Regions from separate parts of the Ochrobactrum sp. PL_is483 genome, predicted to be linked through region 1. Evidence: predicted binding sites of a transcription regulator. Region 1 holds the regulator's gene; each other region holds the start of a gene.

The links. The regulator LexA, encoded in region 1, represses DNA repair genes until DNA is damaged. The targets are predictions, from matches to a motif close to TGTTCNNNNTGTGTTCNG.
Region 2: the regulator LexA is predicted to act here: its motif matches at 1,060-1,077, upstream of parE (DNA topoisomerase IV subunit B).
Region 3: the regulator LexA is predicted to act here: its motif matches at 1,623-1,640, upstream of ssb (single-stranded DNA-binding protein).

Annotation. Positions count from the first base shown of each region.
Region 1 covers NZ_JBVPGS010000028.1:77,964-81,231, forward strand. Annotated here, with positions in the region: gene AC0TNJ_RS05445 (ComEC/Rec2 family competence protein) at 1-830, shown strand, start outside; gene lexA (transcriptional repressor LexA) at 906-1,631, opposite strand; gene AC0TNJ_RS05455 (molybdopterin molybdotransferase MoeA) at 1,869-3,083, opposite strand; gene moaC (cyclic pyranopterin monophosphate synthase MoaC) at 3,169-3,268, opposite strand, start outside.
Region 2 covers NZ_JBVPGS010000040.1:430,217-433,484, forward strand. Annotated here, with positions in the region: gene AC0TNJ_RS20320 (DMT family transporter) at 1-893, opposite strand, end outside; gene parE (DNA topoisomerase IV subunit B) at 1,202-3,268, shown strand, end outside.
Region 3 covers NZ_JBVPGS010000029.1:122,883-126,150, reverse strand. Annotated here, with positions in the region: gene arsH (arsenical resistance protein ArsH) at 1-630, shown strand, start outside; gene ssb (single-stranded DNA-binding protein) at 918-1,433, opposite strand; gene uvrA (excinuclease ABC subunit UvrA) at 2,424-3,268, shown strand, end outside.

The DNA.
Region 1 (3,268 bases):
GGTCACCCGACGGCAATCCGGGGGCCATGCCTTCTCTCACGCTTGTTGTTTGGACCATCGCGCTCGTTCTGGGTGTCGTTTTGTCGACGCGACTGAAGGCGCTGGCGCTCCCCTTCATTATTCTTGGGTTCGTAGCTTTCGTCAGTGAGCCTTTTCCCGACATCGTGGTATCGGAAGATGCCAAACTGGTGGGCGTCCGACTGGCTGATGGGAGGCTGGCAATCAATCGAAGTCGCCCCTCGCAATTTACAGCCGACAATTGGAAAACTGCCTATCTGGTCGATGAGTTTATCGCGCCGGCGACAGGCAAGAATAACGAAGGAACCGATGGAAATCGGTTCGAGTGCGAAGATGGTTTATGCACGATCAGCTTGCGCGATGGACGCATACTTGCCTATACGGCAGACACTGCAATGCGAGAGATAGCCTGCGATATTGGCGATGTGGTTATTCTCGCTGTTCCCGGTAAAGAAGCTTCGTGCCGTCGTTCAACTATCCTGAGTATCAGTAAACGTGATTTGGCGTTAAAGGGAGCTGTGGAGATAAGACTCGGAAAAGCATCAGAACAAAACGGAGTTTCCCAGGCTTTACTCGTAGTTTCTCCCGAAACAACAAGAGCCGAGGTGGGGCAGCCAATATCTACTCTGCAACAAGACAACCGGATAAGATTTGCAGTCGACACGCCGAGCCGCCCTTGGCATCTACATCGCATCCATTCACGTCCAGCTCGCGGTTTGGCTGAACGCGAATACAAACCAAAATCCCAGCCTGGCAGAAATTCAGGGAGCTGTTCAGCAGACGCCGACGGTGACGAAAATCGCTGCGAATGACCCTTAAGCGCTGCCAACTAAAAACGACGGATCAATCTGCTCGGACTTTTTGCTTTATGCATTTGCGCCAACACTTTAATAGCGGCGGATCAAGCCAACGAGCTTGCCTTGAACCCTAACACGGTCGGGGCCAAAGATTCGGGTCTCATAGGCGGGATTGGCTGCTTCCAGCGCGATGGATGCTCCTTTGCGACGAAAGCGTTTCAAAGTCGCTTCTTCGTCATCGACAAGCGCTACGACGATTTCACCGGGATTTGCGGAATCGCCACGTTTGATAATGACTGTATCTCCGTCAAAAATTCCAGCATCGATCATTGAATCCCCTTTGACCTCGAGAGCGTAATGCTCGCCTGCGCCAATCATTTCCGGTGGAAGGCTGAGGGAATGGGTTTGATTCTGGATCGCGGAAATCGGTACACCGGCAGCAATTCGTCCCATGACCGGCACGGAAACTGTTGCAGATGTATCGTCATTGGTAGCCGCAGGGGCGGGGCGCGATGGTGGAGGGGCTGGTGGTGCTTTGCCGAGGCTACCTTCGATAACGCTGGGAGCAAACTTCTTTTGCGCATTGAGCCCCGGAGCGATGGAATCTGGCAGACGCAAGACCTCGAGCGCACGTGCCCGGTTCGGCAGGCGGCGGATAAAACCACGCTCCTCCAAAGCGGTAATCAGACGATGGATACCCGATTTCGATGCCAGATCGAGCGCTTCCTTCATTTCATCGAAAGATGGGGGAATACCCGTCTCTTTCAGACGTTCGTGAATGAACAGCAGAAGCTCGTGCTGTTTGCGGGTTAACATGCGCGATACCCTCCCGGCAAAGAATCGAGAAAAACAAAACCAGAACGAACACTATATGTTCCAGTCTTGTTCTGCAATGGTTTTAAAATCCTTAACGTTTGCGTCGAGAATGGATGGAAAGCCGGTATCCGATAACGTCGCGGCGTTTCCACGTGGTGTCCAATAAAATAATGTATATTTTATATATCGTTATATGCGTTTTCTCGTGTAACTTGGCAATGGGTGCCCACGGGCGCTCTATAGCATAAGAACACGACAATCATCACCGATAGCGGCGGTAGGTGCATTCTCGTCCCTGATGATGAGGGCATCCGAGCCGACGAGGCCCGAAAGCATGGACGAATCCTGAACTGGAAACGGCTTTGCTATCAGCGTTCCATTCGGAGATGATTCGATTATTGCTCGAATATAATCGCGGCGATGATCGTTGGCGGGCAGGGTAACGCCCAGCTTGGCCGGACGGATGTCGGCGTCGAGATTGGTTCCGGCGAGCTTGGCAACAAGGGGACGAAGAAAGACGAGGCCACAGACCAGGCTTGAGACAGGATTACCCGGCAACCCTATGATGTGCACAATTTTATCTTTCACGCTGATGCGGCCATACATCAGGGGTTTGCCCGGCCTCATGGCTATTTTCCAGAAGTCGAGGCCGACTCCCAGTTTTTGAAGTGCGCCGTGCACAAAATCCCGGTCACCGACGGACGCGCCGCCAATCGTAACCAGAACGTCGATGCCATCTTGCAGGCTGTCTGCTATCGCCTGTTCAATCTTGGCAGGATCGTCCGGAATGATCCCCTTATCTTCAGGGCTGCCGCCCGCACGCCTTATGATTTCGGCGATTCCAACACTGTTCGATGCAACAATTTGATCCTTCCCCGGAATATCACCGGGAGGCACGAGTTCATCACCAGTCGCAACGATCGCCACCTTGGGTTTCTGGAATACGTCAACCTTCGCATTGCCGCTCGCGGCTGCCAGCGACAGTGCCGCGGCATCCAGCTCGCGTCCTGTTGAAATGACGATGTTGCCGGGCGAAAAATCGAGGCCCGCACGGCGGATATGCCGTCCTGACTCCATGCCTTCATGGACGATCAGCTGGTTGCCTGAACGCTCGGTGTGTTCTTGAATGACAATGGTATCAGCGCCTTTGGGTATTGGCGCGCCAGTGAAAATGCGAACCGCCTGTCCGATCCCCAATTCGCCCTCGAAGCGATTACCCGCAGCCGATTCGCCGATGATGTCGAACTTTACAGGATAAGAGATGTTGTCGGGCGCGATCAGGGCATAGCCGTCCATCGCCGACCCGTCGAAAGGCGGTTGGAGAAAATGTGCCAGCACAGGTGTTGCCACCACGCGCCCTCCCGCATCGGACAAAGCGACTTGCTCCTTGCCGTGCGGTTCTGCGGATTTCAGAATGCGGGCCAGTGCGTCATCGACCGGGAGAAGGGACATTGCGTTTCCTCTCGAACTGAATTGTTGACCTCTTTAGAACAGAAAGGCCGTCTGGATGAATTGATCCAGAGCAAAGTTCAGCGCTTTATGCTTTCCAGTCACCGGATTTGCCGCCGCTTTTTTCTGTCACGTGGATACCGCCGATCTCCATATGTTTGTCGACGGCTTTGGCCATGTCGTAGATG
Region 2 (3,268 bases), on a different contig from region 1:
ATGAAAACATAGAAGCCTGATCCGACGATGATTACGATACCGAGCCATTTCGATGGCGTCGGAAAATCGCCGAATACGATCAGGCCAACCAGAACCGCATTGACGATTTCAAGATACTGGAACGGGGCCAGCATGGATGCCGGTGCCAGTTTGAACGCTTGCACGACCATCAGGTGGCTAACGGTTCCGATCGTCCCAAGAAGGAAGAGAAGCAGCCAAGGTTGAATGCCGTTCGGCAGGCCAAAACTCAGGTCACCAAGCCCCGCCGCAGTTCCATAAATCATGGCGAGACCTGCAAACATCCAGCCGCCCACACCTGCATAAAACTGCATTACAAGCGGGCTTTCCTTCGCACCATATTTGCGGTTCAAAATCAGATAGATAGCAAATGTTACGGCGGTTGCCAGGGGCAGAAGCGAGACGGCGCCGAAAATCTCGAAACTCGGCTGGATCACGATCATCGTACCGATGAGGCCGATGCCAACGGCACTGAATCTTCTCCAGCCTACTTTTTCCTTCAGGAAAACTGCCGAAAACAGCGTCAGAATAAGCGGTTCGGCAAAGAAGACGGCCATCGCATCTGCCAGAGGCATATACTTGACTGCTGTAAAAAAGCAGAGCCCACCAAACCCCATCAATGCGCCGCGAATGAGATTGCCTGCCAGATGCTGTGTTCGCAACGCAGCAACACCGCCGACGATCAGCAAGATGAAGAACATCAGCCAGCATTGAACGAAAAAGCGCATGAAGGTGACGGTGGCCGGAGGCATATGGTCTGCCATGGCGAGCCACTTGCCGATGGCATCCATCAAAGGCAGCAGAAGCACCGAAAGCACCATAATCGCCATGCCTTTTACGTGCGCTTCCATGCCGCCTGTTGCGCTGCTCTGCATTTCAAACTCTCGGTATATGGATGTTCCCCGCTATGCCTCTATGCGAACTGGTTCGGCGTTTCCATCCAATTTGCTTGGAAATGTCCTCCTCGTTTGACTTTCGACCGCTTTCTGGTGCAAATCAGCTTCGTTCTGAACAAAACCCTTTGAAAAAGCCGTGTGCAAATGGAACGTAAGGCGAACTTTAGTCGCCTTTCGCGCGCGCGCGTGGCATCATTCAAGTGATTCGCGAACAGTATTTTCCGGTCTTTGGCGAGCAGGCTCGACAGCGGCCTCCTGAAATTCAGATAGAGAGCTTTTCGGAACAGATGGACGATAGCAACGATCTCTTCTCGAGAGTAGTTAACAATGCCCGAGAACGGGAACAGGGACGGCAAGGTGAAAAACCTGCGTCGCCGCAACCTGTTGCGCAGCCGGTGGCAGCGTCGTCGCTTTCTGTTCCAAAGCCGGTAACGGCCAAGGCGCCGCCTGCTTCATCGGCAGGCGACGACTATAACGCATCGTCCATCCGCGTTCTGGAGGGGCTGGAACCAGTGCGCCTGCGTCCCGGTATGTATATTGGAGGCACGGACGAAAAGGCCCTGCATCACCTCTTTGCGGAAGTCATCGACAACTCGATGGACGAAGCAGTGGCGGGACATGCCAATTTCATCGAAGTCAGTTTCGATGCCGACGGATTTGTCACGGTTTCGGACAACGGACGCGGCATTCCAGTGGATGAACATCCGCAGGTACCTGGAAAATCCACCCTCGAAGTCATCATGACAAAGCTCCATGCCGGCGGCAAATTCGATGGCAAGGCTTATGAAACGTCAGGCGGTCTCCATGGCGTCGGCGTTTCGGTGGTAAACGCCCTTTCTGACGTGCTGGAAGTTGAAGTCGCTCGCAATCGTCGTCTTTACCGCCAGCGTTTCTCGCGCGGCATTCCGCAGGGCGGGCTGGAAGATGTCGGCGAAGTACATAACCGTCGCGGCACCCGGGTCCGTTTTCACCCGGACCCTGATATTTTTGGCAAGACGGCACAATTTGATCCCCACCGTCTTTATCGCATGGCGCGGTCGAAAGCCTATCTTTTCGGCGGGGTTGAAATCCGCTGGAACTGCGATCCTTCCCTGCTAGACCCGAAGAAGGAAACGCCTGAAAAGGCCGTTTTCCACTTCCCCGGCGGCCTGAAAGACTATCTCGAAGCATCGCTCGGCAAGGAGCATCAGGTTACACGCGAGGTTTTCGCAGGCAAGACCGAGAAGCAGGGCGGTCATGGCGCTGTCGAATGGGCAGTTTCGTGGTTTGGGGGCGATGGTTTCGTCCACTCCTATTGTAACACCATCCCGACCGGCGATGGCGGCACCCATGAGGCGGGCCTGCGCATTGCGCTGACGCGCGGCCTGAAAGCCTATGCGGAACTCACTAACAATAAGCGTGCCTCGATCATCACCACTGACGACGTGATGGTATCGGCAGCGGGGATGCTGTCGGTTTTCATCCGCGAGCCGGAATTTGTCGGCCAGACCAAGGACAAGCTGGCGACTGTCGAAGCGCAGCGCATCGTGGAAAATGCAATTCGCGATCCGTTCGATCACTGGCTGACGGCTTCGCCGCAAGAAGCGTCCCGCCTACTGGAATGGGTGATCGACCGCGCAGACGAGCGTTTACGCCGCCGCCAGGAAAAAGAGACAGTCCGCAAGAGCGCAACGCGCAAGCTGCGCCTGCCGGGAAAGCTTGCCGATTGTACGCAAAACGCAGCCGCCGGTGCAGAACTGTTTATTGTCGAAGGTGACTCGGCAGGTGGTTCGGCCAAGCAAGCACGCAATCGCGCCAATCAAGCCATTTTGCCGTTGCGCGGCAAGATTCTGAACGTTGCCAGCGCAGGACGCGAGAAGCTGACGGCGAACCAGCAGATCGCCGATCTCATTCAGGCTCTCGGCTGCGGCACCCGCAAGAACTATCGGGAAGACGATCTGCGCTACGATCGCGTCATCGTCATGACCGATGCTGACGTCGACGGTGCGCATATTGCGTCCCTGCTCATCACATTCTTCTATCAGGAGATGCCGGACCTGATCCGCAATGGCCATCTCTATCTGGCAGTGCCTCCGCTTTTCCGACTGAGCCAAGGCGGCAAGGTCGCCTATGCGCGCGATGAAGCCCATAAGGATGAGCTTTTGCGCACCATGTTCACCGGGCGTGGCAAGGTGGAAATAGGCCGTTTCAAAGGCCTTGGCGAAATGCGCGCCGAACAGCTCAAGGAAACGACCATGGACCCGAAGAAGCGCACGCTTCTGCGTGTCCAGGTAGACGAAGAATATGTCGATGAAACCCGCAACACGGTCGATGAACTGATGGGCACCAAGCCGGAAGCCCGTTTCCGCTTCATT
Region 3 (3,268 bases), on a different contig from region 1:
CATAAGCCTCGTATCCTGCTGCTCTACGGATCGTTGCGCGAACGCTCCTATAGCCGTTTCCTGACGCTGGAAGCGCAGCGACTGCTTGATGCAATGGGCGCCGAAACCCGCATTTTCCATGCCGATGGCTTGCCTTTGCCGGACGATGGGGCGCCGGACCACCCGAAGGTTCAGGAATTGCGCGAGGCGATGCTTTGGTCGGAAGGCCAGGTCTGGACAAGCCCTGAACGCCATGGCGCGATGAGTGCCGTCATGAAATCGCAGATTGACTGGATTCCATTACCCGGCGGTGCCGTCCGTCCCACGCAAGGGCGAACACTGGCCCTGATGCAAGTTTCCGGCGGTTCGCAAAGCTTCAATGCTGTCAATCAGATGCGCATTCTGGGCCGGTGGATGCGGATGATTACCATTCCCAATCAGTCATCGGTTGCCAAGGCTTGGCAGGAATTCGATGATGCAGGCCGTATGAAGCCCTCCTCTTTCTACGATCGCGTAGTCGACGTCATGGAAGAACTGATGAAATTTACTCTACTGACACGTGGGATTTCAGAGCATCTGACAAATCGCTACAGCGAACGGAAAGAAGCCGCTGCCCAGCTTGAAAAGCGTGTTTCGCTACAGTCGATCTGACATTCGGGCAGTCTGGCGCTCAGGCAGCGGGATGCATTCAAGTTGAATCGCCATCCCGCCGCAAGCTATTGTTTGAGCATGGTTTCATCTGATCGAACCAGAACTTGAATTCAGTCCGTTGGACTGATTTCCCTGCGTAGGTGGTTCCCCTTTTCGGAATCATGCTCCGGTTTCAGGCGAGGGATTTCAGCCGATTTGGACGCCAGAACATCAATTCAACAAACAGAAAAGGCGCCGTAAAACAGCGCCTTATCGAATTTCACTAATGAATTGGATTATACTCGTTCTCAGAACGGAATTTCGTCGTCCAGATCGCGGGAGAAACCGCCGCCGCTGCCGCCGCCCGAAGATGGGCCGGACGACCCGAAATCACCGCCGCCACCGGAGTAATCCGACATCTGGTTGCGGTTGCCGCCGCCGCCAAACGAACGGCCCTCACCGCCGCCTTCGCCACGGCTGTCGAGCATCTGAAGTTCACCGCGGAACTTCTGCAGCACGACTTCCGTCGAGTAACGGTCATTGCCGTTCTGGTCCTGCCATTTGCGGGTCTGGAGCGCGCCTTCGATATAAACCTTGGCGCCCTTCTTCAGATACTGTTCCGCGACCTTGGCAAGGTTCTCGTTGAAAATGACGACGCTGTGCCATTCGGTGCGGTCCTTGCGTTCGCCGGTCTGACGGTCGCGCCAGCTTTCCGACGTTGCAATGCGCAGATTGGCAACCACATCGCCCGAGTTCAGGCGACGAATTTCCGGATCGGCACCAAGATTGCCGACCAGAATGACTTTGTTGACGCTACCAGCCATCGAAAAATTACTCCGGGTCTCGCACGCGCACCCTTTCCGCATGTCTTCGCACGGACAAGAGGCGCTTTCCAAATGAAGGCTCAGGCGCAATGATGCGCCATCACCAGAAACTCATATGTTCACCTTACAGGACTGGCTCAATGAGCGCTCAATCCGGCGCGGTGAATTTGTCAATGTCCACAGAGTTTATGTTCTTGTTTTGTTCAAATTGCAACCTTCAACACTAAAAAGACATGCGTTCGCCACAAATTTTCATGGGTTTTTGCACCATTTCCTGTACGGAAAATGCAGTTTTCCTTATTTCAGCGCGAAAAACCGCATCTGCCTTAATTTCAAAACAGCCTTCGCGTGCCTCAGGAATCGACAACCGCAGGGGCTCCGCGAGGCCGTTCAGATTTCCAAGGAAAAGCCCTGCCGCTCACTGTATCTTTGGCGCGCAGGGCTTGGGGTTGGAGCGATGCTCATGTGTCGGCAATAATTCGCCAACAGGTGGTTTCGGATCACAAAGGCGCACGGCCATTTGCATTCCGCGCAAATTCAAATTGTCGGCAATCGCACTTTCGATCAACGAGGCATCATTCCTTGCGAAATGATGCTGCCGCAACCGAAACGGATCGTGCTTTCATCCTTGTGAAAGCTAGGCAACGTAGTCAGGTGGACTCATGCTCCTTTACCTCCCTACTGGATCTCCCGCCTCCTGCGGACCTCTTGCCGATGCCGTGTCATCCCACCGCGGCACCTCTCCGCTATCAGCGAGTAAGGGTAGTCTGCTCCTGTCAGGAGTGACAGTCAACGCTCTTGCGTTCACATTTCGTATCGCCTATCAGAAGGCTGGTTGTTCGATATTTGTTCTAATGATAAGAGTGCACCGATGAATGACCCGAGACCCCTTCTTATTGGAGGGTTCCACCCCATATTAGGTACCGGCGCGACGTGTTTCACCATTCGGCGCCCGTTTATCCATGGCATAATGAGCAGGCAGGACGCGGAATGAGCGATCAGAAATTCATTTCCATACGTGGCGCGCGCGAACACAACTTGAAAAATGTCGATCTCGATCTGCCTCGCGACAAGCTGATCGTGATGACGGGTCTTTCCGGCTCGGGCAAATCCTCGCTTGCCTTCGATACGATCTATGCGGAAGGCCAGCGCCGCTATGTCGAAAGCCTTTCGGCCTATGCGCGCCAGTTCCTGGAAATGATGCAGAAGCCGGATGTCGACCAGATCGACGGCCTGTCGCCCGCCATTTCCATCGAGCAGAAGACGACGAGCCGCAATCCGCGTTCGACGGTCGGCACCGTCACCGAAATCTACGATTATATGCGCCTGCTCTTCGCGCGTGTCGGCGTGCCCTATTCGCCCGCGACCGGCCTGCCCATCGAAAGCCAGACCGTCAGCCAGATGGTTGATCGCGTCATGGCGCTTGAGGAAGGCACCCGCCTCTATATCCTCGCGCCCATCGTGCGCGGCCGCAAGGGCGAGTACAAGAAGGAATTGGCCGAGCTCCAGAAAAAGGGTTTTCAGCGCGTCAAGGTAGACGGCACCTTCTATGAAATCACCGACGTTCCGGCGCTGGACAAGAAGTACAAGCACGATATCGACGTGGTGGTTGACCGCGTCGTGGTGCGCGCGGACCTTTCAACCCGCCTCGCCGACAGCCTTGAAACCTGCCTCAAGCTTGCCGAAGGTCTGGCCGTTGCCGAATTTGCCGACAAGCCGCTGCCGCCCGAAGAAACGGCGGAAGGCGGCGCTGCCAACAAGTCGGCCAACGAAACCCACGAGCGGATTCTTTTCTCGGAAAAGTTCGCCTGCCCGGTTTCCGGCTTCACCATTCC